3 regions of the Actinoplanes sp. NPDC049265 genome follow, and region 2 is predicted to be linked to each of the others. Evidence: riboswitches for the same ligand, from Rfam matches in the RefSeq annotation. Region 2 holds a riboswitch; each other region holds the start of a gene.
What was found. A riboswitch is a leader RNA that binds a small molecule or an ion and turns the genes downstream of it on or off. The one in region 2 is predicted to bind cyclic di-AMP.
Positions count from the first base shown of each region.

Region 1: linked by a shared signal. The riboswitch ahead of ACGFIO_RS32935 (NlpC/P60 family protein) and the one ahead of ACGFIO_RS29365 (C40 family peptidase) in region 2 are both predicted to bind cyclic di-AMP.
Region 3: linked by a shared signal. The riboswitch ahead of ACGFIO_RS15465 (coiled-coil domain-containing protein) and the one ahead of ACGFIO_RS29365 (C40 family peptidase) in region 2 are both predicted to bind cyclic di-AMP.

Region 1 is NZ_JBICSP010000017.1:103,709-113,797, forward strand. It holds gene ACGFIO_RS32910 (ANTAR domain-containing protein) at 1-4, opposite strand, end outside; gene ACGFIO_RS32915 (hypothetical protein) at 53-250, opposite strand; gene ACGFIO_RS32920 (DUF6158 family protein) at 490-726, opposite strand; gene ACGFIO_RS32925 (hypothetical protein) at 785-1,177, shown strand; gene ACGFIO_RS32930 (DUF3817 domain-containing protein) at 1,188-1,532, shown strand; cyclic di-AMP (ydaO/yuaA leader) riboswitch at 1,703-1,825, shown strand; gene ACGFIO_RS32935 (NlpC/P60 family protein) at 1,885-2,799, shown strand; gene ACGFIO_RS32940 (RNA polymerase sigma factor RpoD/SigA) at 3,135-4,136, opposite strand; gene ACGFIO_RS32945 (SDR family oxidoreductase) at 4,761-5,441, shown strand; gene ACGFIO_RS32950 (dTMP kinase) at 5,498-6,235, opposite strand; gene ACGFIO_RS32955 (nucleotidyltransferase) at 6,391-6,969, shown strand; gene ACGFIO_RS32960 (hypothetical protein) at 6,966-7,211, shown strand; gene ACGFIO_RS32965 (metallophosphoesterase) at 7,208-7,951, shown strand; gene ACGFIO_RS32970 (GPGG-motif small membrane protein) at 7,988-8,131, shown strand; gene ACGFIO_RS32975 (MHYT domain-containing protein) at 8,339-9,265, shown strand; gene ACGFIO_RS32980 (HD domain-containing protein) at 9,398-10,089, shown strand, end outside.
Region 2 is NZ_JBICSP010000014.1:34,077-44,165, forward strand. It holds gene ACGFIO_RS29340 (UDP-N-acetylmuramoyl-L-alanyl-D-glutamate--2,6-diaminopimelate ligase) at 1-928, opposite strand, end outside; gene ACGFIO_RS29345 (penicillin-binding transpeptidase domain-containing protein) at 950-3,190, opposite strand; partial or broken gene ACGFIO_RS29350 (hypothetical protein) at 3,325-3,873, opposite strand; gene rsmH (16S rRNA (cytosine(1402)-N(4))-methyltransferase RsmH) at 3,870-4,937, opposite strand; gene mraZ (division/cell wall cluster transcriptional repressor MraZ) at 5,129-5,560, opposite strand; gene ACGFIO_RS29365 (C40 family peptidase) at 5,953-6,756, opposite strand; cyclic di-AMP (ydaO/yuaA leader) riboswitch at 6,763-6,944, opposite strand; gene ACGFIO_RS29370 (MurT ligase domain-containing protein) at 7,308-8,531, shown strand; gene ACGFIO_RS29375 (type 1 glutamine amidotransferase) at 8,521-9,234, shown strand; gene ACGFIO_RS29380 (TVP38/TMEM64 family protein) at 9,277-10,014, shown strand.
Region 3 is NZ_JBICSP010000005.1:192,431-202,519, forward strand. It holds gene ACGFIO_RS15440 (putative bifunctional diguanylate cyclase/phosphodiesterase) at 1-1,653, shown strand, start outside; gene ACGFIO_RS15445 (TetR/AcrR family transcriptional regulator) at 1,593-2,198, opposite strand; gene ACGFIO_RS15450 (ABC transporter permease) at 2,371-3,270, shown strand; gene ACGFIO_RS15455 (ABC transporter ATP-binding protein) at 3,263-4,042, shown strand; gene ACGFIO_RS15460 (coiled-coil domain-containing protein) at 4,069-5,097, opposite strand; cyclic di-AMP (ydaO/yuaA leader) riboswitch at 5,100-5,247, opposite strand; cyclic di-AMP (ydaO/yuaA leader) riboswitch at 5,508-5,646, shown strand; gene ACGFIO_RS15465 (coiled-coil domain-containing protein) at 5,650-6,687, shown strand; gene ACGFIO_RS15470 (glycoside hydrolase family 65 protein) at 6,739-9,105, opposite strand; gene ACGFIO_RS15475 (HAD family hydrolase) at 9,161-9,901, opposite strand; gene ACGFIO_RS15480 (ATP-binding protein) at 9,981-10,089, opposite strand, start outside.

The DNA of each region.
Region 1 (10,089 bases), on a different contig from region 2:
GCACGCGTCGGATCCTCCCACGTTCGGAGGCGGACACGAAAGTTTTGTGCCTCTACCGGGTGCCTTCGGGCCTTTCGGATGGTCCGACCGTCTCTCCCGAGGTGCGGTTTTCGATGGGTTCCGGGGCGTACTCGCGCTCGTCGGAGTCGGCCAGGATGGCCTCGGCCTGGGCCTGGGGGTCGGCGCTGCCCGCGGCGCGCTCTTCCGGCAGCAGGTCGGCGGCGCGTTCTTCGGTACGAGGATCGTTCATGAAGGTCCAAATACCCACAGGCCGGATACGTAATGCGCCGCCCCCGGGAACCCCAGGGGCGGCGCATGGGTGTCGGTGTGCATGTCGCCTCGCGGCGAGTGGCTCAACACGGCTCCAGCCGAACGGTATTCCGTGCAGGCAATGGGTGAGGCCCGGGGACACTGAACACACCGACATCCGTACACAACCGTCGGCCGCCTACCGGGATTCCAGCAGGCAATGTGACCCAGACCACAACCTCAGGGCTTCTGGGTCAGCCGGCTCGGGTCGACCTCGCGGCCGGGGTGCCGGGCCATGTACTCGGTCTCCAGTTCGGCCGTCCGTCGCAGGTGGTTGTCCAGGGCCGCGTCGGGTCCGTATCGCAGGGTGTCCAGCCGGGTCCGATGCAGGCTGGCCAGTTCCCGGATCAGGTCGTCGTCAGCGAGCCCGGCCGGGTCGATGCCGACCTCCGAAATCTCCACGCTCCGATCGCTCATAGCACTCAGCGTTGCCCGCGCGGCCAGACCTGAAACCCGCGCGTCTACCCTGGCGGGTATGAAAGGGCTGCTGACCCCGGCGTGGATTCTCCGCCACGTGGTCGCGCTCGTTCTCGTGGTGGCGTTCCTTGTGCTGGGCTGGTGGCAATACACCCGCGCCGCCGACGGCAACGCCTTGAGCTGGGGCTACATGTTCCAGTGGCCGGTCTTCGCCGGCTTCGTCGTCTTCCTGTGGTGGCGCGAGGTGAAGCTGGCCACGAAACCGGAGCGGAAGCCGGAAAAGCTCCCAGATTCGCCTGTTACCGTCGGCCGCCCGATCCGGGTGCCGTCCCGCCCGGCCGCCGAGCCCGGCGACGACGACCCCGAGCTGGTGGCGTACAACGACTATCTGGCGTGGCTGAATGCCCATCCCGGCGCTCGCCCCGGCGACTACCCCGGACCACAGAGGTAAGGACAGCATCGTGCAGGGAGCACTCACCCGTTACCGGATCATCGCCTACATCGTCGGCGTGGTCCTGATCGTCCTGGTCCTGGTGGGCATGCCACTGAAATATCTGGGCGACAACGACACCGTGGTCGCCACGGTCGGCCCGGCCCACGGCTTCCTCTTCATCCTCTACGTGCTGGCCACCTTCGACCTGGGCCGGCGCGTGCGCTGGCCGCTGACCCGGATGCTGCTGGTGATGCTGGCCGGGACGATCCCGTTCCTGTCCTTCTGGGCGGAGCGAAAGGTCAGCCGCAATTGGATCGGCACTCATTCCGAAAAGTCCGATTCCGCCACCGAGGGTCACGCATTGAATTCATAGAAATACGCGGCGAAGTCAGTTGCTTAAGTAACTCTTACAGAACTTGCTTTCCTGCGATCCATCGATAAGTTAATGCGGTTGGTTCGGTCCGCAGCCACACCCTCCGGTGGCGCCGAGCCGGCGCTGCCGAGTCTGATCGGCGGCCAAGCCGTGGTCACCCCCAGTCCGGCCCGGCGTGGACGCCACTCGTGAGCCGGGGAACCGAGCACCCGGGGTGAATCCGCGAACCAGCGGTAGGGCCTTCTTCCCGCCCGAACCCGTCAGCTAACCCGGTAGGCGGCAAAAGCGGAAGAAAGGCCTCTCAGCGTTGTCACACGCCCGCACGAGGTTCCGGGTCGTCGCCGTCGCCCTCATGGCGCTGGCGCTGACCGGTACCGCCGCGACGGCCGCGCACGCGGAACCGTCCAAGACGGAGATCAACAAGAAGATCGCCAAGGCGTCGGACGATCTCGAGGACGTTGTCGAGTCGTACAACGCCATGAAGATCGATCTCACCAAGACCGAGAACGACCAGGTCACCCTGACCAAGTCGCTGGGGCCGGCCAAGGCCGCGCTCGAGGTGGCCAAGGTCGAGATGGGCAAGATCGCCAACACGTCGTACAAGCAGGGTGACGTCGGCACGATGAACATCGTGCTCGAGGGCCCCGGCGACCTGCTCGACCGCGTGAGCGTGCTCGACCAGATGACGCGTGACCGTCAGCGCAAGATCGACAACTACACGGCGACCACCCAGAACTACGACAGCCGCCAGGCCGCTCTCAAGGGCGCGCAGACCAAGCAGAGCGCGCAGCTGAACGAGCTGACCAAGCGGAAGAAGAAGATCGAGACCGATCTCAAGAAGCTGTACGCGATGCGGACCGCCGCCAACGGCACCCCGACGTCGCCGGGCAGCAAGTACACCGGCACGATCCCGCAGATCGCCGGCTCCGCGGGCAAGGCGGTGGCCTTCGCGTACAACGCCATCGGCGTGATGTACGTGTACGGCGCCGACGGGCCGAACGGCTACGACTGCTCCGGCCTGACCTCGGCGGCCTGGCGCGCGGCGGGCAAGTCGCTGCCGCACAACGCGGCCGCCCAGATCGGTGCCACCGCGCGGATCAGCAAGGGCGAGCTGAAAGCCGGCGACCTCGTGTTCTATCGCAATGGTGGACACGTCGGCCTCTATGTCGGCGGCGGAATGATCATTGACGCCTCGCATGCCGGTGAACCGGTGAAGAAACGCTCGATGAACATCATGACCCCGACCGGCTACGGCCGGGTCCGCTAACCAGCAGCACCGACGAGAAGCCCGGCCCCGCACAGGGTGCCGGGCTTCTTCGTTCCCAAATTCCAGTGGCAGCCCTGAGCGGCATGCCAGGCCCGAACACCGCACCGCTCAGAGCTACCACTGAATTTGCCCGGCACACAGAACAGCCCCAAACACCCGGTGGTAGCCCTACCACCGGGTGTTTGGGGCGCAACCAGATCTCGCACGTGGAGCGAAGCGACCCTCGGCGGGAGCAGCGGTCCGCACCACCCACTCAGCTACGACATGGGTCTTGATCTGAAGGGGTTGAGAAAGGCCCGGCTCCCTCGACGGGAACCGGGCCGGTGGGTGAACGATCAGGCGGCCTGCAGGCCCTCGGCCCGGGCCAGCTCGCGCAGCCGGCCGAGCGCCTGGATCTCGAGCTGACGGATCCGCTCGCGGGAGAGCGAGAACCGGGAGGCGACCTCGGTCAGCGAGTGCTCACGGCCGTCCTCCAGGCCGTACCGGGCCCGCATGATGCCGGCCGACCGGTCGTCGAGGTGGTTGAGCAGGCCCTCGATCCGCGACCGCTCCAGCGCGGTCAGCACGATCTCCTCGGGCGAGGGGGCGTCGCTGTCGGCCACCAGGTCGCCGAGGTTGGTGTCACCGTCGTCGCCGACCGGGGTGTCGAGCGAGACCGTGTCCTGGGCCCAGCGGGTGAGCTCGCCGACCCGCTCGACGGTCACGCCGAGGGCCTTGGCGATCTGCTCGGGCTCGGGGTCGGCGCCGAGCTCGCGGACGAGCTGGCGGGTGACGTTACGCATCCGGTTGACGTCCTCGACCAGGTGCACGGGCAGGCGCACGGTGCGCTCCTGCTGGGCGATGGCCCGGCTGATGGCCTGGCGGATCCACCACGTCGCGTACGTCGAGAACTTGTAGCCGCGCTCGTAGTCGAACTTCTCGACCGCGCGGACGAGGCCCGTGTTGCCCTCCTGGATCAGGTCGAGCATCGGCATGCCCGAGCGGACGTACCGCCGGGCGATCGACACAACCAGTCGCAGGTTGGCCCGGATGAACAGATCCTTGGCCCGAGAGCCCTCGGTCACCAGACGCTCGAGCTCCTCGCGGCTGATGCCACGGCGGATCTCGTTGACGTCGAGGAGGTGTTCGGCGTACAGGCCCGCCTCGATCGACTTGGACAGCTCGACCTCTCGTGCGGCGTCGAGCAGCGGCGTCCTGGAGATCTCGTGCAGATAGACTCCAACGAGGTCGCGCTCCTCGGCGACCTCATCGGTGCGCATCACGGTGTTCTTCTCCACGTTGCCCACGGTCCCCTCATTGCCTTCGCTAACCCTGTTACGGGCGTTACCTGCGTCCATCTGGTCCCTCCCCGTAACGTCCGCAGTAAGGTGCCTTGCCGAACTGCCACTGATGTAACAGGTGGCGTCCCGCAGTCATTCCGGTGCTTGCTGTGAAAATCGGATTGCCGGCGGCTGGTGAGTCGAAAGTGTCATGGCAGTCTGTGCGGCGGCTGGGAGCCCGTTGCGTACTTACTGAAGAACGCCCTCGGGGAGTCATTCGCCAGGCGCACCCGGCGTTGGATGCGTGGCTTCTCGCATACCCTTCGCCCGCTTCATCACACCATCGGCCCCTCTCCTGCCACAGCGACGGGCATCACGACCAGCGCTGCGATGCTCGTCACTACCCTGTACGTCTTCGTTGCCAGCAGGGTTCAGACGCAGGATCGGCTGGTTGCCGCGCGGCTTGACGCAAACGCCGGCCGGAAAGCCGTGACGGAACGGGACCACCGTCACAATGCGCCACGCTGCGCCGCAGTTCACTAGCCCGGAAGGGTGACTTCCGTACGGGTGACCATCCTTTCGGTAAACCACTGCCCCGTCGAACCAATTCGATCTCGGTACGTGACGGAAAACACATGAGACTCAGCCTTCAGTCGGGTCAACGGTGGCGGTGACGGTGCGGACGGCTGGTTGAGTTCCCTCATGAGTCGCACAGCGGTGATCACCGGGGGTACGGGCGGGCTCGGCGCCGCCGTGGTTTCGACGTTCGTGGAGGCGGGCTGGCGGGTGGTCGCGCCGGTGCGGGACGGCTCGCAGCGGCGGCTGCCCGCCGGGGCCGAGCCGGTGGTGGCCGATCTCACGTCGCCCGAGCAGGTCGAGGCCGCGATCGCCGTCGCGGCCGGTCAGGGTGAGGCTCCTCTCCGGGCGGTGGTCAACCTCGTCGGTGGGTACGCCGGAGGTGGCCGGATCCACGAGACAGCGGTCGAGGACTTCGAGGCCATGCTCCGGGTCAACCTGCGTCCGGCCTATCTGGTCACTCAGGCCGCGCTCCCGGTGCTCGTGGCCGGTGGTGGCGGCTCGGTGGTCTGTGTGTCCTCGCGGGCCGCGGTGGCGCCGTTCCCGGGCGCGGCCGGTTACGTGACGGCCAAGGCGGCGGTGCTGGCCTTCGCCAACGCGGTGGCGGTCGAATACAAGGGCCAGGGCGTGCGCTGCAACACCGTCCTGCCCAGCGTCATCGACACCCCGGCCAACCGTGACGGCATGCCCGGCGACCGGGCCAAGTGGGTCGACCCGGCCGACATCGCCAAGGTGATCCTGTTTCTGGCCGGCGACGACTCCAAGCCGACCAGCGGCGCCGCCGTCCCCGTCTACGGCCAGGCCTAGGTGGAAGCCAGGAGCGGCATTCGCGGGGCGGATGCCGCTCTGGCCGGCCACTGGCCTCAGAACCCCTCCAGGAGCTGGTAGCCGAGGGCGGCCAGGCCGGCCAGCAGGGAACCGAAGGCCAGGACGGCGGTGCGGGAGGTGACCAGCAGGGCCGTCGCCCGAGGGTGGCGGTACGAGACCGGGACATCGGCCGGGAGGTGGGCGCGGAGGGCGGCGGCCACCTCGTCGGCGGTGCCGTCGGCGTCGATCACCACGAAGGTGGGAAATTCCGGCAGGGAACGGTACGCCGCGTCCGCGTCCTCGAGGAACGACAGCTCTTCCCGGTCGTACCCCCGCCGATCGATTCTCTCCTGCGCGACCTGGGGGCTGACGGCCAGCAGGAACGTCACGTCCGGCGGTGGGAACAGGCGGTAGGCGAGGCGGGCGCGCCGCTCGGCCCGCGGCTTGGCGTGATGCGACCGCATGCTCGCGTACTGGCAGAACGCGTACCGGTCCATCACCACCGTCGAGCCGGTGAACGCCTGGTAGAGCAGGGTGCGGACGATCGCACCCCAGCGCAGCACGGCCTCGATCACCAGCATCGCCCGGCGGCCGACCAGCGCCTCGGCGTCCGGCCGCCCGAACCACGCGGCGAACCGCCCGACGAAGTGCCGGCCACCGGCGTTCTGCCGGTACGACGCTCGTATCCCCTCGGCCGCCAGCGTCTCGGCCAGCCGGTGGGCCTGCGTCGTCTTGCCGGACCCGTCGATCCCGATGAGCGCGACGGTGCGCGGGAACGGTGAGTTCGATGGCATAGCCGTCAACGGTAGCCAGGGGTGTCACGCGATCCGTTCCACCCGAGGCTCGGCTGGGTACGAGAATCAGACCGAGTGGTGTCTCACGGGTCGGCCAAGTGCGAGGCGCGGTCCAGGGGCACAGGTCACAAGACGATGACGATGAGGAGATGCCAATGCCGCACCGGGTGGACGAAGGGCTCGCCACCACGCTGAAACGGGTCGCGTCCGTGCTGAAACAGGCGGAGATCCCGTTCGCGCTGGGCGGGAGCTTCGCGGTGTACGCCCACGGCGGCCACTCCAGCGACCACGACGTCGACTTCCTCATCCGCGAGCAGGACAAGGAACGGGCGCTGGAGGAGCTGGCGGCGGTCGGCTTCGAGACCGAGCAGCCGCCGGAGGACTGGCTGGTCAAGGTGTACGAGGAGGGCCGGATGGTGGATCTGATCTACCGCCCGGTGGAGTCGCCGGTGACCGACGCCACGCTGGCCGACTCGGTGGTCCGCCCGGTCGAGGCGATCGCCATGCCGGTGATCTCGGCGACCCAGCTGATGGTGCACAAGCTGCTCAGCTACAGCCAGCACCACTGTGACTTCGCCACCGGGCTGCCGGTGGCGCGCTCGCTGCGGGAACAGATCGACTGGGAGCGGGTACGCAAGGAGACCGCCCAGTCGCCGTACGCGGAGGCCTTCCTCGTCCTGCTCGACCGGCTGGACGTGGTCGCCGCCAGTGCACACGGGGGTGGGAACCAATGACCGAGGACTATCTGGAGGCGGAGATCCAGCGGCTGCTGACCGAGGATCACCGGGTGGCCGAGCAGGGCATCACCGTGCGGCGCCGGGAGCAGTCGGTGGTGCTGGGCGGCGAGGTCGAGAGCGCCGAGCGGCGGGACGAGATCCGCCGGCGGGTCACCTCCCGCTTCCCCGACGTGGAGATCACCTGCGACATCGGTATCACCCGGACCACAGTGCCCGCCGACGTCGAGGAGATCTCATGATCCGGGTCGCCGCGGTGGGTGACGTGCACGTGGACGCCGACGTGGTCGGCCGGTACCGGCCCGCCCTGGACCGCCTGCCCGAGGTGGCCGACGTGCTGCTGGTGGCCGGCGACCTGACCCGGCACGGCACGGTCGACGAGGCCCGCAGTTTCGTGACCGAGTTCGGTGCTCTGTCCGTACCCGTGATCGCGGTCCTGGGAAATCACGACCACCAGAGCGATCGGGCCGAGGCGGTGGCGGCCGTGCTCACCGACGCCGGGATCACCGTGCTGGAGGGCGCGTCGACGGTGCTGGAGCTGAACGGGCACCGGCTCGGGGTGGCCGGGGTGAAGGGCTTCGGCGGCGGTTTCGGCGGGACCTGCGCCAGCAACTTCGGCGAACGCGAGATGAAGGACTTCGTCAAGGTCGGCGAGGACGCCGCGAACCGGCTGGAGGCGGCCCTGACCGGGGTGGAGTGCGACGCCCTGGTGGCGCTCACCCATTACGCCCCGGTGCCCGAGACGCTGGCCGGTGAGCCACCGGAGATCCACGCGTTCCTGGGCTCGTACCAGCTGGGCCGGGCCATCGACGCCGCCGGCACCGCGCTGGCCCTGCACGGGCACGCCCACCACGGCTCGGAGCGGGGCCGTACGCCCGGCGGGGTGCCCGTCCGCAACGTGGCGCACCCGGTCATCAAGCAGGCCTACAACGTCTACCAGCTGCTGTCCGATGAGATCGACGCGACACTTGTGCACGCATGAGGTTTCCAGTTTTTCCAGGTCGGGTATCAGCTGGACATGGACCTGTTGCTCTGGATTCTCGCAGTCATTCTCGTGGTCGCCGGCATCCTCGCGCTGTTCCGGCGGCAGATCCTCTGGGGTGTCGTGCTGATCATCGTCGGCCTGCTCGTGGGCCCCGGTGGCGTCAGCATCTTCACCTGATCCCTACCCCCTTCCCCTGACGGCTGGTTCCCGAACCGGGACTGCCGTATGGCCATCTCCTTCCCCCGAGGTGGCCATACGGTGGCCCCGGTTCCTGCTGTGCGGGGTCTTGTCACCCGCACACGATGTGCGATGGATCCGTACCGATAAGTGACTGAATACCTCGCGAACGATTCCGCCCGAATTCATTCGCGAGGTGCACCCACCGTGGCCGAGGTCCATCACTTCACGTACGGACCCTTCAACCCGATCGCCGCGTTCCTGCTGGCGTTCCTGGGTTCCTTCCTCGGCCTGCTGTGCACCGGGCGCGCCCGGTCCGCCCGCACCCGCAGCCGCCGCAACCGATGGCTGATGATCGCGGCGTTCTCGATCGGCGGCGCCGCCATCTGGCTCATGCACTTCACCGCCATGCTCGGCTTCGACGTGCCGGCCAGCCCGGTGCGCTTCGACATGGTGCTGACCATGGTCAGCCTGGCCCTGTGCGTGTTCACCGTCGGCGTCGGACTGCTGGTGGTCGGGCACGGGCGGCGCAGCTTCGGCAAGACCGTGGTGGCCGGCGTGCTCACCGGCGGCGGAGTGGTCGCCATGCACTACACCGGGATGGCCGGCATGCACGTCTCGGGCCGGCTGATCTTCGACAAGCCCCTCGTGGCCGCGTCGGCGATGATCGCGGTGGTGGCGGCGACGACCGCGCTGTGGTTCACCCAGTCGGTCAAGGGCTGGGTCCCGATCACCGGCGCGGCCGTGGTGATGGCGATCGCGGTGTGCGGCATGCACTACACGGCCATGGCGGCGATGAGCGTGGAGCTGGCGCCGGTCGGCGCCGAGGGGGTCAAGGGCATCCGGCCGCTGCTGATGATCGTGCCGATCACCGTCGTCACCGCGGCGACCATTCTGGCCATGGCCCTGAGCGCGCTGCAGGCGATGACCGAGGAGGTCTTCACCGACGGCGCCGGCATGCCCAAGCGCGGCGTGCACGCCGAGAACGCGTGGTCGCTCAAGCAGGCCTCGGCCATGCAGATGCGCCGCTCACGCCCCTCCCCCCGGCCCGTTCCCACCCGCCCATCGCCGCAGAAGACGCCGGAAACAGAGCTGGCCGGCTCCGCTTCGCTCCGCGGGCAATCGACCCCATGATGCCGTTGGATGACTCGCGATTTTTACGCCCGCAAACAGCGACGGGCGTAAAAATCGCGGGCCATCCCAACGACGGGCCGATTGCCACGAAGGGGTCCCGTGGCTCCATCAAGTCGGGTATATCTACTCGGCATGGCCGGAAGCCGATTGCTGATGTCGATGCCGTTGCATGCGATCACCGAGGTGTACGGCGAGGCCGGGCTGCGGGACCGGTTCCTGCTCGAGGTCGAGGGCTTCCCGCCGGCCGACCGGGAATGCCTGGTCGAGGCGCTGGAACTGGCGACCCGGCTGCACGCCGGGGACCGGCGGGTCCGGGAGCCGTACCTCAACCATCTGCTGCGGGTGGCGATCCGGATCATCCGCTACTACGGGATCCGGGACGTGGACGTGATCGCGGCGGCGCTGCTGCACGACGCGGTCGAGGACCATCCGGCCGAGTTGTCCGGGCTGGCCGCCGACCTCGGTCATGCGGCCCTGACCGAGGCGGCGGTGGCCGAGCTGGCGCGGCGGTTCAACCCGCGGGTGGCCGAGCTGGTCCGGTCGGTGACCAACCCGGAATACGACCCGGACCGTGACAAGAACGAGCAGTACCGGATGCACGTGGCCGAGAGCCTGGACCGCGATCCATGGGCGCGGGTGATCAAGGTGTCCGACTTCACCGACAACGGCGTGGGCGTGGTGCACACCACGGCGGACAAGGCGGTGCGATCGGCCCGCAAGTACCGGCCCCTCGTACCCAAGCTGCGTGAGCTCGTCGGACGGCCCGACACCCCACTCTCCCGGGCCGCGCGCGACCACATCCTGGACCAATTGGATCTGGCCGA
Region 2 (10,089 bases):
TGGCCACGTTGTGCCGGCCGGGCATCGCGACGCCGGCCTCGATCTGGGCCGCCGGGCCGTGCGCGGTGAAACGCTGGCCGTACGCCGAGGGCCGGATCGCGCTGGCCCACCAGGACGCCCCGGTGTCGCCGCCGGCCGAGTAGGTGACCGTGGCCGGCTTGATCAGCCTGGTCAGCGCCGTGTCGTCGAGGTTGAGCACCTCGACCCGGCAGCGGCCGTCGAAGAGCTTGGCCTTGGCCGCGAAGTAGTCGTCGGCGTCGGCGTGGAAGTCGAGGTGGTCGAGGCCGAAGTTGGTCCAGCCGCCGACGTCGAAGCGCACGCCGCCGACCCGGCCCATGGCCAGCGCGTGGCTGGACACCTCCATGACCACGGCGGTCACACCCTGCTCGAGCGCGGCGGCCAGCAACGCGTGCAGATCGGTCGCCTCGGGCGTGGTCCGGACACTGTCGACGGTCAGGTCGCCGAGCCGGGTCTCGACGGTGCCGATCAGCCCGGTGGTCATTCCGGCGGCGCGCAGTCCCGACTCGATCAGGTACGCGGTCGAGGTCTTGCCGGCGGTGCCGGTGATGCCGATCATCGTCAGCCGCGCCGTCGGGTCGCCGTAGACGGCCGAGGCGGCCTCGCCGAGCACCGCGCGCGGGTCGTCGACGACCAGGACGGGCAACCCGGCGGCGACCGCGGCGTCGCGGCCGGCCGGGTCGGTCAGCACCGCCGCGGCACCGGCCGCGGCGGCCTGCGCGACGAACTCGGCGCCGTGCCGCCGGGCGCCCGGCAGCGCCGCGTAGAGATCACCGGGACGCACCTCGCCGGAGGCGTGGGTGGCACCGGTGATCTCGACATCACCACCGGTCAGATCGGCTCTGAGCAGGGTCGCGAGGGCGGCCAGCCGGTGCGGCGGAACACTCTGGGGGCGGGGAATGCCGGGCACGGCGTCAGACCCTACCCGGCGTCAGGGATACAGCTTCACATTGGGCGGCTTGGTCGCCGAAAAAGGCACCCGGTAGTGCAGCAACGTCGCCTTCATCATCTCGCTGAAGGCCGGTCCGGCCACGCCGCCGCCGGCGCCGGTGGGCACGTCGGCGAAGACCGCGATCACGAACCGGGGGTTGTCGACCGGCGCCATGCCGATGAACGACCCCGCGTTGTACTTCGTGTACTGACCGTCGATGAGCCGTTTGCCGGTGCCGGTCTTGCCGGCCACCAGCCACCCGTCGACCCGGGCCAGCGAGCCGGTGCCGCCCTTGGCGTAGACCGGCGACTCCAGCAGCACGCGCAGTTGCTGGGCCACCTCCGGGCGCAGCACCTGGCGTGTGGCCGCGGCCGGTGCGGAGACCGCCGGGCCCTCGAACGGAATGGTCGCCTTGATCAGGTGCGGCTGGATGTACGTGCCGTTGTTGGCGATGGCGACGTAGGCGGCCGCCATCTGCAGCACGGTGGCGTCGACGCTGTGCCCGACCGGGATCGACCCGGCGGCCGAGCCGCTCCACTCGTCCGGCGCCAGCAGCCGTCCCTCGGCCTCGCCGGGCATGCCCTCGCCGGTGGCCTTGCCCAGGCCGAACCGCTGCTGGTATTCGTACAGCTTCTGCGGGCCGAGCTTGCGGGCGACCAGGATGGTGCCGACGTTCGACGAGTAGGCGAGCAGGCCCGACATCGTCATCTTGGTGCCCTTGGGCTGCGGGTGTGTGTCGGCGAAGGGCTTGCCGCCGATGGTCAGGCTGGGTCCGATGACCTGGACCGAGTCGGGCGTGATCAGCCCCTCCTGCAGGGCCGCCCCGAAGACCAGCGCCTTGTGCGTCGAGCCGGGGTCGGCGATCACGCTGCTGACCACGTCCTCCCGGTCGGTCGCCTTGGCGTCGAAGGGCTTGGCCGCGTTGTACGCCGGATAGCTGGCCTGGGCCATCACCTCGCCGGTGTGCGCGTCGATGACCACCGCGCCGGCGATCTTGGCGTTCACGTCGCGCATCTTGGCGGCGAGGATCCGCTGCACCTCGAACTGCAGGTCGCGGTCGATGGTCAGCTGCAGCGACGTGCCCGGGGAGGCGCGCGTCACCTTGTGGTAGCCGCCCGGGATCTCCTTGTCCAGGTCGCCACGGCCGGCCTCGTACACCTTCTTGCCGTCGACACCGCGCAGCAGCTGGTCGTAGCGCGCCTCCAGCCCCTCCAGGCCGGTGTGGTCCTCGCCGGTGAAGCCGATCAGGTTGGCCGCCAGGTCGGCGCCGGGCAGGTCCCGCCGTTCGTCGCGGTCCTCGCCGATGCCGGCCAGGTTCATCGCCCGGATCTGGTCGGCCACCCCGACGTCGACGCCCCGGGCCAGGTAGACGAAGCGGACCGCGCCGCCGCCGGGCCGCTTCTTGGCCATCAGCTTGGTCAGCTTGGACGGCGCGACGCCGAGCAGCGGCGACAACCGGGCCGCCACCGTCACCGGGTCCTTCACCAGCTCGGGGTCGGCGTAGACGTAGCGGGCCTCGACGCTGTGCGCCAGCACCTCGCCGTTGCGGTCCAGGATGCTGCCCCGCGCCGCCGGGAGCAGCACCTCGGTGAGGCGGTCGCGGCGCTGCTTGTTGAGTTGCTCCAGGCTTTCCGGCGACTCGACCGACTGCAGCACGACCAGGCGTACACCGATGGTCGCGAACAGGGCGAGGGCCAGCACGGTGCCCAGCCGCAGCCGCCGGGTGCTGTTGGCCAGCCGGGGCGGTTCGGCCGGCACGACCGGGAGCGGACGCCGATTGGCCGGGCGGCGCGGTGGCGGAGGCGGCGCGGCCTTGGCCGGCCGTCCGCCCGCGGTCCGCCGGGGTGCGGGTGGGACGGCGACCTTGCGCTCCCGGGCGGCACGACCGGTGGCTTCGGTACGCGTACGCCCGGCGCCCGCCGTGGCCCGCTTCCGGGGCGCCGCCTTGGCCGGTGTCTCGTCCCGGGTCTCCTGGGGTGGGGCCGCCCGGCGCTCGCGCGGCTTGCCCCCCTCGAGCAGTTGCAGCGCCGGCCGGAAGGGGTCGGTGTTGCGACCGGCCCGCGGCGACCGGGTCCGCTGGTCGCGTTCGGCCACCGTCCGTCCGCGCGGGGTGTAGGCCCGGGCCTCGCCGATGCCGCCGAAGCCGCGCCGGCCCTCCTCGTCGCCGGCCGGTACGTCACGCGACGCACCGCGCCGGGGCTGCTGACCCCGGCGCGGTGGCTCGTCGTTTCTCGGCGGCATGGCGGTTACCGCCCGGTGCCCGGCGCGCCGGCCGCGGTGTCACCCGCGGCGTTGCCACCGGCCGGGCCGCCCGGGCTGGTCCCCCCGGCCGGATCGCCGGCGTTGGTCCCACCGGCCGGCTTGTCCGCCTCGTCCTGCGCGGTCACCGCCGGCTTGCCCTGACCCGGCACGGCGACGCCGATGATCTGCCCGTCGGGCAGCCGGATGTAGGCCGGCTCGCCCTTGACCAGACCGGCCCGCTTGGCCGCCGCGTCCAGGTTGCCCGCGCTCTCGTAGGCGGCCAGCTGGTTCTCCAGCTGCTGCTGCCGTTTGTCCAGGTTCGACTGCTCGTCCTCGAGCCGGCTCAGCTCGAACGAGTTCTCCATGGTCTTGGTGTTGATCAGCAGGATGCCCAGCACCCCGGCGACCACCACGACGATGACCAGCGCGATGAACGGCGCCCGCGGCGCCCGGATGGCCGCCGGCGGCGCGACCCGCAGCCGCGGCGCCGGGCTGTCGGCTTTGACCCGCGACCGTTCGGCCGGCGCCTGGTCCAGCCGCAGCGCGGCCGTGCCCTCGGTGCGGACCGGCTGAGCCGTCCGGGTCACCTTGGCCGGGTGCCGGCGCGCGCCGGGCGTACTCGTCGTGCTGGTCTGGTCCGCGGTCCGGCCCCCCGACCGCGAAGCGTACGTGCGCTCGCTCATGACCCCTCCCCCTCCGTGCGTTCCCCCGGGCGTCGCCGCCCTCTTCCCCCGTGTGGTGCGGGCATCCGGAGCCGTTCGCGGCCGGTCACCGGTGCCTGGTTCTGTTCGACGCGCTCGACCGCCCGCAGCTTCACCGAAGCCGCTCGCGGGTTCGCCGCCACTTCCTCCGCGCTCGGCGGCTCCGACCCCTTCGTCAGAAGCCGCACGGTCGGACCGGTACCGGGCAGCTCGACCGGCAGATCGATCGGCCCGGTGCTGCGCGCCCTCGCGGCGATGGCGCGCTTGACGATCCTGTCTTCCAACGATTGGTAGCTCATCACCACAAGGCGCCCATAAGGGGCCAGCGAGTCGAGAGCCGTGGGCACCGCGGACTCGACCGCGGCCAGTTCGCCATTTACCTCAATGCGTAGTGCCTGAAACGTTCTTTTCGCGGGATTTCCACCCGTTCGTCGCGCGGCGGCCGGGATCGCGTCCTTGATCAGGTCCGCGAGCCGGGTCGTGGACGTGATCCGTCCCCGCTCCCGCTCCCGGACGACGGCCGAGACGATCCGCGAGGCGAACTTCTCCTCGCCGTACGTTCGCAGCACCCGGACCAGATCGCCCGGCTGGTAGCCGTTCACGACCTCCTCGGCCGTGATCCCCCGCGACTGGTCCATCCGCATGTCCAGGGGCGCGTCCTGCGCGTAGGCGAACCCCCGGTCGGGCTCGTCCAGTTGCAGCGACGACACACCCAGATCGAACAGGCCACTCTGGATCGCCCCATGACCCAGATCGGCCAGCACCGCCGGCAGCTCGTCGTAGACGGCGTGCACCAGGTGCGTACGGTCCGCGAACCGCACCAATCGCCGCCGGCTGTGTTCCAGCGCCTCCGGGTCCCGGTCGAGTCCGATCAGGACCACGTCCGGGTAGCGCTCGAGCACCGCCTCGGCGTGACCGCCGAGGCCCAGCGTGAAGTCGACGTGCACGGCGTCCGGCCGGGCCAGCGCGGGAGCGAGCAGCTCGAGACAGCGCTCGAGCAGCACCGGCACATGCGTGCCACGTTGCTCCCCCACGTCGACCCCCAGTCGCCAGGCTTCCTGCGTCACCCGGTCCGACCGACGTCGAATCCGTACCGCCAGATCCCCATCCGCTCGTGCCCGCTGCCGGCGGGCGTCGCGCCTGGCACCGGGGAAGAGGCGCCAGGAACTCAAGCGGCTGGAGATCTCGCGTTACGGGCGGCAGCGACGTCTTCTCGAGGCCCGTCCGTGTCACGCCGTCACAGTCCTCCGGGCAGCACCCCCTCCTCGATGTCGGCGAAGTCGTCCTCGCTCGCCGAGAGGTACTGCTCCCAGGACTGCTTGTCCCAGATCTCCACCCGCGTGCTCGCCCCGATGACCACCAGTTCACGGTCGAGTGCGGCGTACTCCCGCAGGTGCGCCGGGATGGTGACCCGGCCCTGCTTGTCGGGAACCTCGTCGTGCGCGCTGGCGAAGAACACCCGGCTGTAGGCCCGGGCGGCCTTGTGCGTCACCGGCTGCTCGCGAAGCTGCCCAGCGATGCGCTGAAACTCCGGCATCGGGAACACGTACAGGCAACGTTCCTGCCCCTTGGTGATCACGACACCTCCCGCCAGCTCGTCCCGGAACTTCGCCGGAAGAATCAGCCGGCCCTTCTCGTCCAGGCGTGGGGTGTGCGTGCCGAGAAACATCGGCCAACCCCCCAACGCCCTGCCGGCGGTTCGCGGTCCGCCGAGTCGAATCGGGCCGGCAGGTCCCCCCTGCCACTGCGCTCCACTCTACTCCACTTCCCTCCACCCGCAACCGGAATCGTGCCGTCCATGAGGCCCATTCGCAGACGAAAGCGCTGGTAGACGCGGTGGAGTGCCAGTGGAGGGCGGAGCGGCGATCATGGCGTCCGCTTTCCGACATGACGCCCAGGCGGGCATGAAAAGCTGCCCGATTCGCAGGTTTGAGCGCGGCGGAAGACGATCGGGGAGGAAAAGGGAGGACAGACGAACGCCGGCGGGGTGCGACCCAGGAACCCCGGGTCGCACCCCGCCGGTGCGAAAGTGGTTACGCCTTACTTACTAGGGCCACTGGATCAGACCAGGCGGCGCACCACGTAGTTGCCACCGAACATCTTGCGCTTGGAGACCCGGGCACCGGAGTGCGGCGAGTCCCAGATCCGCCCGTTACCCGCGTAGACCGCCGCGTGGTAGCCGTAGGAGCCGGAGCGATAGATGATCAGGTCACCGACCTGCTTGCTGCCCTTGCGGATCGCACGGCCGTACTTCTGCTGCGAGTTGGCCTTGTGCGGCAGCTTGCGCCCGGTGGTCTTGCGGTAGATGTACATCGTGAAGCCGGAGCAGTCGAAGCGCTTCGGACCGGCCGCACCGTAGAGGTACAGCGCGCCCCTGTGCCTCGCGGCCTCAGCCAGAACCTTCGCACCACTGTTGGTGACCTTGACGAGCGAGGTTCCGCTGGTGCCCGCGCCGACTCCCGAGCTGCCCAGGAAGACAGTGCGGTACCTGCCGAGACCCGTGGGCTTGAAGGAGAAGGCGTAGGCGCCGGACTTGCCGAGGGACTTGGTCGTCCAGGTCCTCCACTTGCCGCCGGAGTATGCCTGGAGGCGTACCCGGCCGGTGGTGACCTTCTTACCGGTGGCCGAGTTGGTCACCTTGGCGGTGATCTTGACGGCCGAGCCCCACTTCACCGATTTCGCGCTGGCCGACTGGGCTACCTTCGCCTTCGGCCGCGCCGCCTGAGCGGCGGTGACCACCGAGGTGGTCGCGGCGACGGCCGGCTGCGCGGCCACGAGCTGACCGGCGCAGAGGCAGAGACCCAGGGACAGGGCGATGCCGCCGGTGCCGAACTTGCGGCGCCGACTCGAGGTGTTTCCGTGCACGGTAGAGAGATCCCTCCGGCACGCCTGCGAGGTTAGCTGTCGGGTTCGGGCGGGAAGGTGTGCCCGGCCGCTCGCGCGGCTTCACCCCAAGGTCCTCAGGTCACCGCCGGTAATGGCGGAGCCGTGAGAGGACCGGAAATGGGTCCCCCGTCCCTGCCCCTCGTTGCCTTGTGTGGTGGTCATCGTTCTCGGGTCGTGGGACCGGTCGGGGCAGGGCTCGGCGTTGACCCGCATCTCCACGAGCCGTGAGCGGTTGCTCGCGGCCAGACCTTGATAACCGAATTTCCGTACGGTTGCAGACGGTGACCAGTCACTCAGCGTGATTGGCATTCCGCCCGTTGTCCGGTTTGGGCACCCCTCAAAACAAATGCCGATGCGGTACGCGATGCCACGGCTACAGAACGTCGAAGGTAACGGGTGAGTCTCGCCACACAATTAACAAACTTTGCAATGATCTTGAAGGGCGGAATGTCCGCTACTTCCGTCCCGCCGCCGCACCCATCGACCGTCTGTCCGGTTCGGGTACTGTCGCCACCGTGACGGACGGGAAGATGCCTCTACGCGCGAAAGTGGCGAGCTCCGTCTCGCGGACGGCCGCGGCGCTCTCACGGGCCGCGGGCCGCGGCGACGGCTCGGTCATCGGCGGCTGGATCGGTCTCAAGATCGACCCTGACCTGCTGAAAAACCTTGCCTCCGGGCGTGCCATCGCGCTGGTCTCGGGCACCAACGGCAAGACCACCACCACCCGGCTCACCGCCGCCGCGCTCGGCGTGCTCGGCCCGGTGGCCACCAACTCGTTCGGCGCCAACATGCCCACCGGGCACACCTCGGCGCTGGCCAAGGCCGGCACCACGCCGTTCGCGGTCCTCGAGGTGGACGAGCACTACCTGGCCCGGGTGATCGACGAGACCACCCCGCGCGCGGTCGCGCTGCTCAACCTCAGCCGCGACCAGCTCGACCGGGCCAAGGAGGTGTCGATGATGGCCCAGCTCTGGCGCACCGCCCTGGCTGACCACCAGGACATCCGGGTGATCGCCAACGCCGACGACCCGATGGTGGTCTGGGCGGCGACGGCCAGCCCGCACGTCGTCTGGTTCAGCGCCGGCCAGCGCTGGCACGACGACTCCTGGGTCTGCCCCGAGTGCGGCTCCTCGATCGAACGCCGCGAGGGCGAGTGGTGGTGCGTCGGCTGCCCGCTGCGCCGCCCGCGGGCCCAGTGGGTCGTCGAGGACGAGGGCGTCACCGACCCCAACGGCGACTGGCACCTGATCAAGCTGCAGCTGCCCGGCCGGGTCAACCTCGGCAACGCGGCCGCCGCCCTGGCCACCGCGGCCGAGTTCGGCGTACGCGCGCTCGAAGCCGTGCCCCGGCTGGCCACGGTCAGCTCCGTGGCCGGGCGGTACGCGCAGGTCGACCGGGACGGCCGCAACATCCGCCTGCTGCTGGCCAAGAACCCGGCCAGCTGGCTCGAGGCGTTCGACATGGCCGAGCAAGCGCCGACCCTGCTCTCCATCAACGCCCGCGACCCCGACGGCCTGGACACCTCCTGGCTCTACGACGTCGACTTCTCGCCCCTGCGCGACGGCCGGCCCGTGCTGATCACCGGCGACCGTGCCTACGACCTGGCCGTCCGCCTCACGGTGAACGGTGTGCCCTTCCGCCACGTAACTACCTTCGACGAGGCGATCCAGGCATCCCCACCCGGACGGCTCGAAGTGATCGCGAACTACACCGCGTTCCAGGACATCCGAGCGGAGCTTGACCGTGTCAACTGAGAGCGTCCTGCGGATCGTCTGGATCTACCCGGACCTGCTGTCCACCTACGGCGACCGCGGCAACATGCTGATCCTGGCCCACCGGGCACGGATGCGCGGCATCCCGGCCGAGACCTACGAGGTCCGCTCCGACCAGCCGATGCCCTCCACCGCCGACATCTACCTGATCGGCGGCGGCGAGGACGGCCCGCAGGCGCTGGCCGCCCAGCGGCTGATCGCCGACGGCGGCGTGCACCGGGCGGTCGCCCAGGGGTCGGCCGTGCTGGCGATCTGTGCCGGTTATCAACTGTTCGGGCACTCCTTCTTCGCCAAGGGGGCCAAGTACGCCGGCCTCGGCCTGCTCGACCTCGACTCCGACCGGGGCGAGACCCGAGCCGTCGGCGAGCTCCAGGGCGAGATGGACCCGCGGCTCGGGCTGCCTCCGCTGACCGGTTTTGAGAACCACGGCGGGCGTACCCACCTGGGGCCGGGCGTTTCGCCCCTGGCTCGAGTGTCCGCCGGCATCGGCAACGACGGCCAGACCGAGGGGGCCTGGCACGGCAAGATCCTCGGCACCTACAGCCACGGCCCCGCGCTCGCCCGCAACCCAGCGATAGCCGACCTGCTACTGCGTTGGGCGACCGGCGCGGATAGTCTTGCCCCCGTCGACGACACCTGGGCCGACGCGCTCAGAGCCGAACGACTCGCCGCAGCAAGCGTCTGACCAGCCCAAACAGCCCGACGACACCAGGAGCGGTAAGCCTTTATGACTGACACCCTGATCGCCCCGCAGGCCATCACCCCCGCGGACCCTCAGGTTGCAGCCCCGGAGCCCAAGCTGACCTGGCGGCGTCGCCTGGTCCGGTTCGGCATCCTCGGGCTGGTCGTCGCCGGGCTGGCTGTGGCCGCCGCCGTGCTGCCGCTGCGCGACATCGCCGACTCGGTCGCCGCGCTCGGCCCCGCCGCCGCCGTCGGGGTCGCCGTGGTCGGCGGGCTGCTCCTCTCGGTGCTCGTCCCCCGCACCGCCATCACGCTGGCCTGCGGCGCTCTGCTCGGCGCGGCCACCGGTGCGGCGGCCGCCCTGGCCGCCGCGGTGATCGCCGCCGCCGCCACCTACTACGCCGGGCGCTGGGCCGGGCGGGGCGCCCTGGGCGCCAAGGCCGACGGCCGGATGAAGCGCCTGGACGGCTGGCTCAACCGCCGCGGGCTGGCCGCGGTGCTCCTGGTCCGTTTCCTCCCGCTGGCGCCGTTCGGCCTGATCGGGTACGCCTACGGCACGACCAGCGTCTGCCGCAAGCGCTACCTCCTCGGCACCACCTTGGCGTCGATCCCGTCCGCGGTGTCGTACGCGGTGATCGGCGCCGCCGTGACCGCCCCCGGTTCGCTGAACCCGCTCTCCCTGGCCCCCGCCCTGATCGGTTTCGCCCTGACCACCACCATCGTCGTCCGCTGGCGCCGAGCCGCCCGCCGCGACGCCGCCCTCGCCTCCACCGCCACCGCCTGACCCACCGCGCCTCCGCGCCACGCCGCGCCCTCCGCTTGACCCGCCGGGCCCCCGCGCCCAGCGCTTGACCCGCCA
Region 3 (10,089 bases), on a different contig from region 2:
GCGGTCATCGGTGGCCTCGGCTCGGCGGTCGGCCTGCTGCTGCCGCTCGGCCTGCCGATCAACCCGATGGTGCTGCTGCTGCCGCTCGCGGCGTACACGATCGCGCTGAGCGCCCGGTTCCAGATGGTCGACGCCGAGCAGCCAGAGCTGCCCCGGCCACGGCGCGGGTACAGCCTGATGCCGTACGTCGCCGTAGCCGTGGTGTCGGTCATGCTCGCGGTCACCGCCCTGACCCGCGCCCCCGACCACCTGATCGTGGTCGGCTTCGCCGTGGCGATCATCGCCCTGGTCATCCTGCGCCAGCTGATCGCCTTCCGGCAGAACGACGCCCTGCTCCAGGAGAACCGCCGCCAGCGCGAACGGCTCAGCCACGAGGCCTCCCACGACGCGTTGACCGGCCTGCCCAACCGCACCCTGTTCGCCCGGCGGCTGGCCGCCGCGGCCGGCCGGGACGCACCGTTCTGCCTGGTCCTGGTCGACCTGGACGACTTCAAGGCGGTCAACGACACGATGGGGCACGCGGTCGGCGACGCGCTGCTGGTGCACGTGGCCGAGCGGATGACCGCGGGGGTACGCCCGTCCGACACCGTGGCCCGCCTGGGCGGCGACGAGTTCGCCATCCTCTTCGAGGGCGTCACCCAGGACCGGATCGGCACGGTCCTGTCCCGGATCTCGAACATCCTGCTCGAACCGGCGGTGATCGAGGGCGAACTGCTGAGCGTGAAGGCCAGCTTCGGCGTGGTCCAGGGCCGGCCCGGTGACGACCCGCACCACCTGCAGCGCCGGGCCGACATCGCGATGTACGAGGCCAAGGAGCGCGGCGAGGGTGGGCATCAGATCTACCAGCCGGGCATGGAGACCCGGGGCGCCGAGCGCAGCCGGCTGGCGGCCGAGCTGCGCGCCGCGATCGCCGGTGACCAGCTGGTGCTGCACTACCAGCCGGAGGTGACCCTGCCGGAGGGCCGGATCGTCGCCGCCGAGGCCCTGGTCCGCTGGCAGCACCCGGAGCGCGGGCTGCTCGGCCCGGGCGCGTTCGTGGACACGGCCGAGCAGACCGGGCTGATCGTGCCGATGGGCCACTGGGTGCTGCGCGAGGCGACCCGGCAGGCGGCGGTCTGGGCCGCCGGGGCCGGCGAACCGATCTCGATCTCGGTGAACGCCTCCGCCCGGCAGTTGCGTGACCCGGGCTTCCCCGGCGAGGTGGCCTCGGCGCTGGCCGGCAGCGGGCTACCGGCCGGGCTGCTCACCCTGGAGATCACCGAGTCGACGGCGGTCGGCGGCGGCGCCACCCAGCAGACCCTGGCCGAGCTGCGCGCGATCGGCGTACGGCTGTCGCTGGACGATTTCGGCACCGGCGCCTCCACCCTCAGCCTGCTCGCCACCTGCCCGGTGAACGAGATCAAGCTGGACCGGTCGTTCACGCCGCCACCCGGCACCGAGGCCATCGCGACAGCGGTGGTGCAGCTGGCCCGGGCCTTCGGCGTGGTCGCGGTGGCCGAGGGCGTCGAGACGCCCGAGCAGGCCGACCGGCTGACCGCCCTGGGCTACACCCGGGCCCAGGGCTTCCACTTCGCCCGCCCGATGCCCGCGGATCAGCTGTCCGAGCTGCTCCGCAACGCGGCCAGCACGGCCACGGTCAGCTTTTCCAGGTAGTCGTCGCTGAGCTCGGTGCGGGCGACCGCGAGCCGCCAGTAGAGCGGGCCGAGGATCAGGTCGACGGCCAGTTCCGGATCGGCGCCGGCGGGGAGCTCGCCCCGGGCCACCGCCTGGCCGACCAGCTTGTCGCCGACCGCCTGCTGGTGGGTCCGCAGCGCCTTCTCCAGGGTCGCGGCGATCTGCGGGTTGCGGGACGCCTCGGCCATCAGGTCGGGAATGATCTGCGAGGCGATCTTGTGTTGCAACGCCTTACTGACGATCATCATGAGCAGCTCGAGGTCGCCGGCGAAGCTGCCGGTGTCGGGCAGCGGAACCGCACGACCTGCGACATCCGACACGATCTCGAGAACCATCTCGAGCTTGTTGCTCCACCGGCGGTAGATTGCGGTCTTACCGACGCCGGCCCGTCGGGCCACCGCTTCGATCGACAGGCGGCCGTAACCGACCTCGGCCAGTTCACTCATCACCGCGTTGCGGATGGCCACCGTGATGTCCCCACGGAGGACCGCCGCCCCGGCCGGTGCACGCTTGACTGTCGCCACACAGTGACTATAGCGCTACGACGGAACGGTTGCGTTCCGCCGTTAGGTCGGATAGCGTCGTTCGTACGTCGATACGAATGCGTTTCGTCGGCGGATACTGGTTATCGTGTTGTCGCGCAAATCCCCCTGGTCCCGGCGATCCGCGGGACCATCCAGATCGGAGCGCCACCTCATGCCCCAGACGGCGGTCGCCGATTCCGGCACCGGCATCTCGCTCAAGGAGCTGGCAACGCGGCACGGCCTGCACTCGGCCGCCGCCCTGCCGAGCCTCCCGGCGTACTTCCGGGAAATTTGGGCGTACCGGCACTTCATCACGGCCTACTCGGCCGCCCGCATCACATCGTCGTTCGGCCAGACCAAGCTGGGCACGTTGTGGCAGGTCATGACACCGATCCTGAACGCTGCGGTGTATTACCTGATCTTCGGCGTCCTGCTCAACACCAACGGTCGCGACGTCTCCAACTTCATCGCGTACCTCTGCACCGGTGTTTTCCTCTTCGGATTCACCCAGACGGTCACGCAGGCGGGCATCAGCTCGATCCACGGCAACCTGGGACTGATCCGGGCGCTGCACTTCCCACGGGCCGCGTTGCCCATCTCGATCCTGCTGATCGAGGTGCGCAACATGATGGCCTCGATGACCGTGCTGGTCATCATCGTGCTGCTCACCGGTGAGCCGATCACCGTCGAATGGCTGTTCGTCCCGGTGATCCTCGTGCTGCTGGCCACGTTCAACTGCGGGCTGGCGCTGGCCGGGGCCCGGATCGGCTCCAAGCTGACCGACATCCGCCAGCTGGTCCCGTTCTTCATCCGGGTCTGGATGTACGGCTCGGCCGTGCTCTACCCGGTCCAGCGGTTCACCGACCATCTGCACGGGTGGAAGCTGTGGATCATCGAGGCCAACCCGATGCTCGTCTTCATCGAGCTGATGCGGCACTCGCTGATGGAAGACGTCAAGCTGGCCAGCCCGCTGACCCAGCTCTGGATCGAGGCCCTGGTCTGGGCCGCGGTCATGTTCAGTGTCGGCATCGTCTACTTCTGGCGCGGAGAGAAGGGCTACGGCCGTGGCTGACCCCACCGGGGAGCGCGTTCCCACCGTCATCGTCGACGACGCGCACGTGGTCTACAAGGTGCATGGTTCGCCGGCCTCCGGGACCGGCTCGCCGATCGCCAGCCTCAAGCGGATCGTGACCCGGACCAAGATGGCGAACATCCGCGAGGTGCACGCGATCAAGGGCGTCAGCTTCGTGGCCTACAAGGGCGAGGCGGTCGGGCTGGTCGGCAGCAACGGCTCCGGCAAGTCCACGCTGCTGCGGGCGATCGCCGGGCTGATGCCGGCCGAGCGTGGCGCGGTCTACGCCGCCGGGCAGCCGTCGCTGCTGGGCGTGAACGCGGTCCTGATGAACGACCTGTCCGGCGAGCGCAACGTGCTGCTCGGCTGCCTGGCCATGGGCATGTCCCCGGCCGAGGCCAAGGCCAAGGTCAAGGAGATCGTCGACTTCTCCGGCATCAACGAGCGCGGCGAGTTCAGCACGATGCCGATGCGGACCTACTCCTCCGGTATGGCGGCCCGGCTGCGGTTCTCCATCTCGGCGGCCAAGAAGCACGACGTGCTGCTGATCGACGAGGCGCTGGCCACCGGTGACGCCCGGTTCCGCCGGCGCAGCGAACAGCGCATCCGCGACCTGCGCGCCGACGCCGGCACGGTGTTCCTGGTCTCGCACAGCGAGGGAACCATCAAGGACACCTGCGAGCGCAGCATCTGGCTGGAGTCGGGCGTGATCAGGGCGGACGGCCCGACCGAGGACGTGCTGAAGGAGTACGGCGCCTACATGAGTAAGTAGGCTCCGTACCCCTTCGGGGGCCGGTGTTACTTCACCGACAGGTGCACGTGGTTGGTGTGGTCGCTGGACGGGTCGCCACCCGCGCCGGAATACGACTTCCAGCCACTGCTGGGCAGCCAGATCCGTTTGAACCAGATGACATACAACACACCGAGCGTGCTCGAGTTGTTGATGAAGTAGTTGGCCAGATTGTTGCCGTACGTCCGGCTGCTACCCGAGGCGACGCCGCCGAATCCACCCTTGTCGGCGGCGAAGTCGCACGCCCGGCCCTTCGGATGCTCACCGCTGTTCTGTGTTCGCCAGCAGTGCACGTAGTGGGTGAATCCGGCCTTCTTGGCCTCGTTCATGGCGTGCAGCAGACGCGGCGTGATGCAGCCGCCGCTGGTCGGGTCGTTGACCGTGCAGCCGCCACTGAGGTTGCCGCCGGGGCTGGCCTTGGCGCTCTTGCCGCCGCCGCCCGGCGAGCCGGCGTCCTGACCCTGCCCGGCCGCCTTGAGCGCGGCTTCGGCCTGGCTCTTGCGCTTGGCCATCACGGTCAGCTGCTTCTGCTGGTCGGCGATCTCGGTGTCGATCGAGGTCTTGGCCCGCACCTGCTGGTCCCGGGTGTCTTTGAGGTCCCGCAGCGCGGCATCCTGCTTGATCGCCACGGTCTGCAGGGTCTGCACCCGGTCGAGCATGCCGTTCGCCCCACCGTCGCCGGACGCGTTGATCAGCGCGCCCATCGTCCCGAGACGGCCGGTGCGGTAGCTCTGTGCGGCGATCTTGTCCAGCTCGGCCTGCCTCGGCCCGAGTTGCTGGTCCAGATTTTTGATCACCAGGACCAGCTTGGCCTGCCGCCCCTTCGAGGTGTCGAGGGCCTCCTTAGCCTCGACATAGCCCTTGGACGCGTCCTCGACCTTCTGGATCAGCGACTTGGAGCCGCCTTCGCCGTCGTCGCCGTTGTCGCCCGGCGCGGCGACGGCCGGGCCCGCCATGGTGGTGGCCGCGAGCCCGCCGGCCGCGATCAGGACCGCCAGTCCGGTCGCCAATCGCCTCCGGACAGAGTTCTGCCTCATGCCCATCCTTCCGTCGGCCGCCGGCCGGGTTAGCTGACGGGTTCGGGAGGGAAGCGCTCCCTACCGCGACGGGGGGCCGTCGCGGATTCACCCCATTGCCTGGGGTTTGGGTCCCCGGCTCGCCGGGTGGCGATTAGGCGGCGATCACCGTTTGATAACGCTGACCGACAGGAACGATACCTACGAATCAGATATTCGCCACCTCGCACTCTGCGCCACCATTCCAGCACCATCGGTTATTTCGACTATGGTGAGAATGTAACGACTCACATTGATAGGACGTGACCAGTCAATGTCACGTAAAGTCGTTGTCCGATAACACCTTTTCCGGCTTCGCCACGCTGAAGCGGGGCGTTTCGTCAGGTAAGCTGGCCGCCGGTCACTGCCAGGAGGCACTCCCCCAGGTTGCCGGCAGGACACCACCTAATCGCCCGAAAGGCGAGCCGGGGAACCACGTTCTCTGGGGTGAATCCGCGAGCCATCGCGGTAGGGAGCGCTTCCCTCCCGAACCCGTCAGCTAACTCGGCCGGTGGATACACGGAAGGAACATGCATGACGGCAAGCCCACGCCGGTGGCTGGTCCTCGCCCTGGCACCGCTCGTCGCTGTGACCATGTCGGTTTTCGCACCCGCGTCACCGGCCAGCGCCGAGCCGGGTGACGAAAACAGCACAACCAAGAGTGGATCGGCCGCGCCCGATGAGGGCAAGCAGGACGCCCTGCTCGAGGACGTGCTCGAGTCGACCGGTCGCCGCTACCTGGCCGCCAAGAACGCGATCCAGAAGTCCTCGAAGACCCAGCTCGACCTGGCTGTCCAGGTCAAGCAGGCGGAATCCCGGCGTGATCTGCTGCTCCCGCAGGTCGGCAAGATCGCCGGCCAGCAGTACCGCAACGGTGGCCTGTCGACGGCCAGCTTCCTGCTCGACAGCCCCGGCGCCGGCGGCTTCCTCGACCGGGCGATCTCGCTCGAGGAGCTGAACGCGCTCAACGACAACAAGCTGCGCGAGCTGAACGACGCGATCGACGAGGTCTCCCGGACCAAGGCGCGCCTCGATCAAGAGGTCAAGCAGCAGAAGAACAACGTGCTGCTGATGCAGAAGCAGAAAGAGGCCGCGGACAAGGCGCTGGCCCTGGTCGGCGGCCCGCTGACCGGCGGCTTCGTGGACGCCACGTCCAAGGTCGCCGCGCCCGCCCCGCGTGACAAGAACGGCGATTTCGGGCCGCAGAGCTGCAACGTCGACGACCCGACGACCGGCGGCTGCATCACCGCGCGCACCCTGCACATGTACCAAGAGGTAAAGAAGGCGGGCTTCAACCGCTTCGTCGGCTGCCACCGCGACGGTGGCCCGTTCGAGCATCCCAAGGGCCGGGCCTGCGACTGGTCCCTGGAGAAGTCGGGCTTCCGCAAGCACCACAACAACGACACACTGAAGTACGGCAACGATCTGATGGCGTTCCTGGTCCGCAACGCCGACCGGCTCGGCATCCTCTACGTGATCTGGAACAAACAGATCTGGTTCCCGACCCGCGGCTGGAGCAACTACCACGGCCCCAGCACGCACGAGGACCACGTACACGTGTCAATGCTCTGAGCCTCAGCGAAGAACCCCGCCTCCATCGATCGGAGGCGGGGTTCTTCCGTTCTAGCCGCTCGTCGCCCGGCGCACCGGGGCCCGTCCGGCCGGCTGCTCCGGCGGCGGCCCGGTCGGCGTGGCCGGCGGGATCGGCACGGTCATCGACTTGCCCTGGACGACCTCGAGATCCTTGCCGTGGTGCACCAGCTGCAGCCGGGACGAGCCCTGCCCGTTGCGCAGCGAGTAGGTCACCTCGTCCGCGGTCACGCTCACCCGCAGCCGCAGCCCGCGCCAGAGCAGCGAGAACTCCAGCTTGGTGATCCGGCTGGGCAGGCGCGGCGCGAACGACAGCTGACCGTTGAAGTCACGCATGCCACCGAGGCCGGCCACCAGCGCGATCCACGAACCGGCGAGCGAGGCCACGTGCACGCCGTCCCGCGCGTTCTGGTGCAGGTCGTGCAGGTCCATCAGGGCGGCCTCGCCCAGGTAATCGTGGGCCAGCTCGAGGAAGCCGACCTCGGCCGCCAGCACCGCCTGGACACAGGCCGACAGCGACGAGTCCCGGACCGTACGCGCGTCGTAGTAGGCGAAGTTGCGCGCCTTCTCCTCCGGGGTGAACGCGTCGCCCCGCACGTACATGGCCATCACCAGGTCGGCCTGCTTGACCACCTGCTTGCGGTACAGATCGAAGTACGGGTAGTTCAACAGCAGCGGGTACGCCTCCGGCGGCGTGTTCTCGAAGTCCCACTCCTGCAGCCGGGTGAAGCCCTGCGACTGCTGGTGCACGCCCAGCTCCCGGTCGTACGGGATGTGCACGGCCGCCGCCGCGTCCCGCCAGGACGCCATCTCCTCGTCGTCGACGCCCAGCCGGCGAGCCACCTCGGGGTGGCGCTTGGCCGCCTCGGCCGCCTCGAACATGTTCTGCTGCGCCATCAGGTTGGTGTAGATGTTGTCGTCGACCACGGCCGTGTATTCGTCCGGCCCGGTGACGCCGTCGATGTGGAAGCGCCCATGCCGGTCGTGGTGACCGAGCGACCGCCACAGCCGGGCCGTCTCGACCAGCAGTTCCAGGCCGGCCTCACGCTCGAAGTCGTAGTCGCCGGTGGCCTGCACGTACCGTCGGACCGCGTCGGCGATGTCGGCGCCGATGTGGAAGCCCGCCGTGCCGGCCGGCCAGTACGCCGAACACTCCTGCCCGCGGATCGTCCGCCACGGGAACGCCGCACCCTGCAGGCCCAGCGTCTGCGCCCGCTCCCGGGCCAGATCGAGCGTCGAGTGCCGCCAGCGCAGCACGTCGGCGGCCGCCGCCGGCTGGGTGTAGGTCAGCGCCGGCAGCACGAACGTCTCGGCGTCCCAGAAGGTGTGGCCGTCGTACCCGGGCCCGGTGAGGCCCTTGGACCCGATCGGGCGCTGCTCGGCCCGGGCACCGGCCTGCAGCGTGTGGAACAGCCCGAAGCGGACCGCCTGCTGCACCTCCGGGTCACCCTCGACCTGCACGTCGGAGTGGTCCCAGAACGCGTCCAGGTATTCCCGCTGTGCGTCGACCAGCCCCTCCCAGCCGTCCAGCCGGGCACTGGCCAGCGCGCCGCCGACCTGATCGCGGACGGCGGGCAGCGAGCGGTGGCTGGACCAGCCGTACGCGGCCAGCTTCACCACCCGCAGTTTCTGGCCCGGTTCGAGCTTGCAGGCGACGGTGGTCCGCAGCCAGTCCGGGTGCCCTTCGGTGGTGATGGCGTGCTTGCCCGGCGTCTCGACCAGGTGCTCCATCGCCGCGGCCATCCGCAGGTCGCTGGCCTTGGTCCGGTGCACGAGCAGGCCACCGGTCTTCTGCTCCAGCATCTCCTCGGCCTGCAGCGGGTGGTCGAGCACGGCCGCTACCCGCGGGTCCTTGCTGCTCATCGGCAGCTGCTCGTTGGCCACCAGCTCGGACTGCAGGATGAGCCGGGCGCTCTGCTCCAGCGGCTCGACCTCGTACATGATCGCCACGACGGCGCGCTGGGTGAACGACACCAGCCGGACGGTGCGGACCCGGATCGCCTGGCCGGAGGGCGACACCCACTCGGCCACGCGCTCCAGCGTGCCGGCCCGCATGTCCAGGATGCGCTCGTGGGAGCGCAGGTCGCCGTACCTGACGTCGAACGGCTCGTCGTCGACCAGCAGCCGCATGAGCTTGGCGTTGGTCACGTTGACCATCGTCTGGCCGGACTCCGGGAAACCGTAGCCGGCCTCGGCGTACGGCAGCGGGCGCAGCTCGTAGAACGAGTTCAGGTACGTGCCGGGCAGGCCGTGCGGCTCGCCCTCATCCAAGTTGCCGCGTACCCCGATGTGCCCGTTGGCCAACGCGAAAACCGACTCGGACTGGGCCAGCAGGTTCAGGTCCAGCCGGGTCTCCCGGATGTGCCAAGGATCGACGGGGTACGCCCGTTCACGGATCACGGTGGTGCCTCTCGATGAACTGAGAAAGGAGAAAAGTCTGAGCGAAAGTACGCGTCTACCGCGTCAGGAGTTCGGACAGATCCTGAACCACGATGTCGGCGCCATGCGCCTTGAGAGCCTCGGCCTGGTTCACCCGGTCGACACCGATGGTGATCCCGAAGCCTCCGGCCCGCCCGGCCTCCACGCCGGCCAGCGCGTCCTCGAAGACGGCGCAGTTTTCCCGCGGGACGCCGAGCAGCTCGGCGCCGTAGAGGAAGGTGTCCGGCTTGGGCTTGCCGGGCAGGCCGCGTTCTCGGGCCACCACGCCGTCCACCCGGACCTCGAGGTATTCCGAGATGCCGGCCGCTGCGAGGACGTCCTTGCAGTTGGCGCTGGCCGAGACGACGGCGCGGCGAAGGCCGGCCTCCTGGGCGGCACGCAGGTAGTCCACCGATCCGGGGTAGACCTGCACCTTGCCCTCCCGGATCTTGTCCAGGACCAGGATGTTCTTCTTGTTGCCGATGCCGTTGACGGTCGCCGCGTCGGGACCGTCGTCCGGGCTGCCCTCGGGCAGGTTGATGCCACGCGAGGCCAGGAAGGTGCGAACTCCATCGGCGCGCTGCCGGCCGTCGACGTACTGGTGATAGTCGGCGCCGGAGTCGAACGGCACGAACGGCTCGTCGTGCTTCTCGTACCAGTCCTCGAGGAACAGGTCGAACGTCTGTTTCCACGCTGCGTTGTGGACCAGGGCGGTATTGGTGAGCACGCCGTCGAGGTCGAACAGGCAGGCCGTTACGTGAGGAGGAAGACCGAGCACGCGCCCCAATGTAGTCGTCATGCCGTGTGGATACGCCGCAACGGGGCACCCCAGGTTTCCGGCGTGCTGCGCCGAGGTTTCAAACGCCCGACGACGCGCCGTTGACCAGGTCAGACGTGATGTGTGCGGCGGAACAGGCCATTCGCAGGCCGATCGTCGTGCCGATCGGGCCGGTGGCCATGCTCACC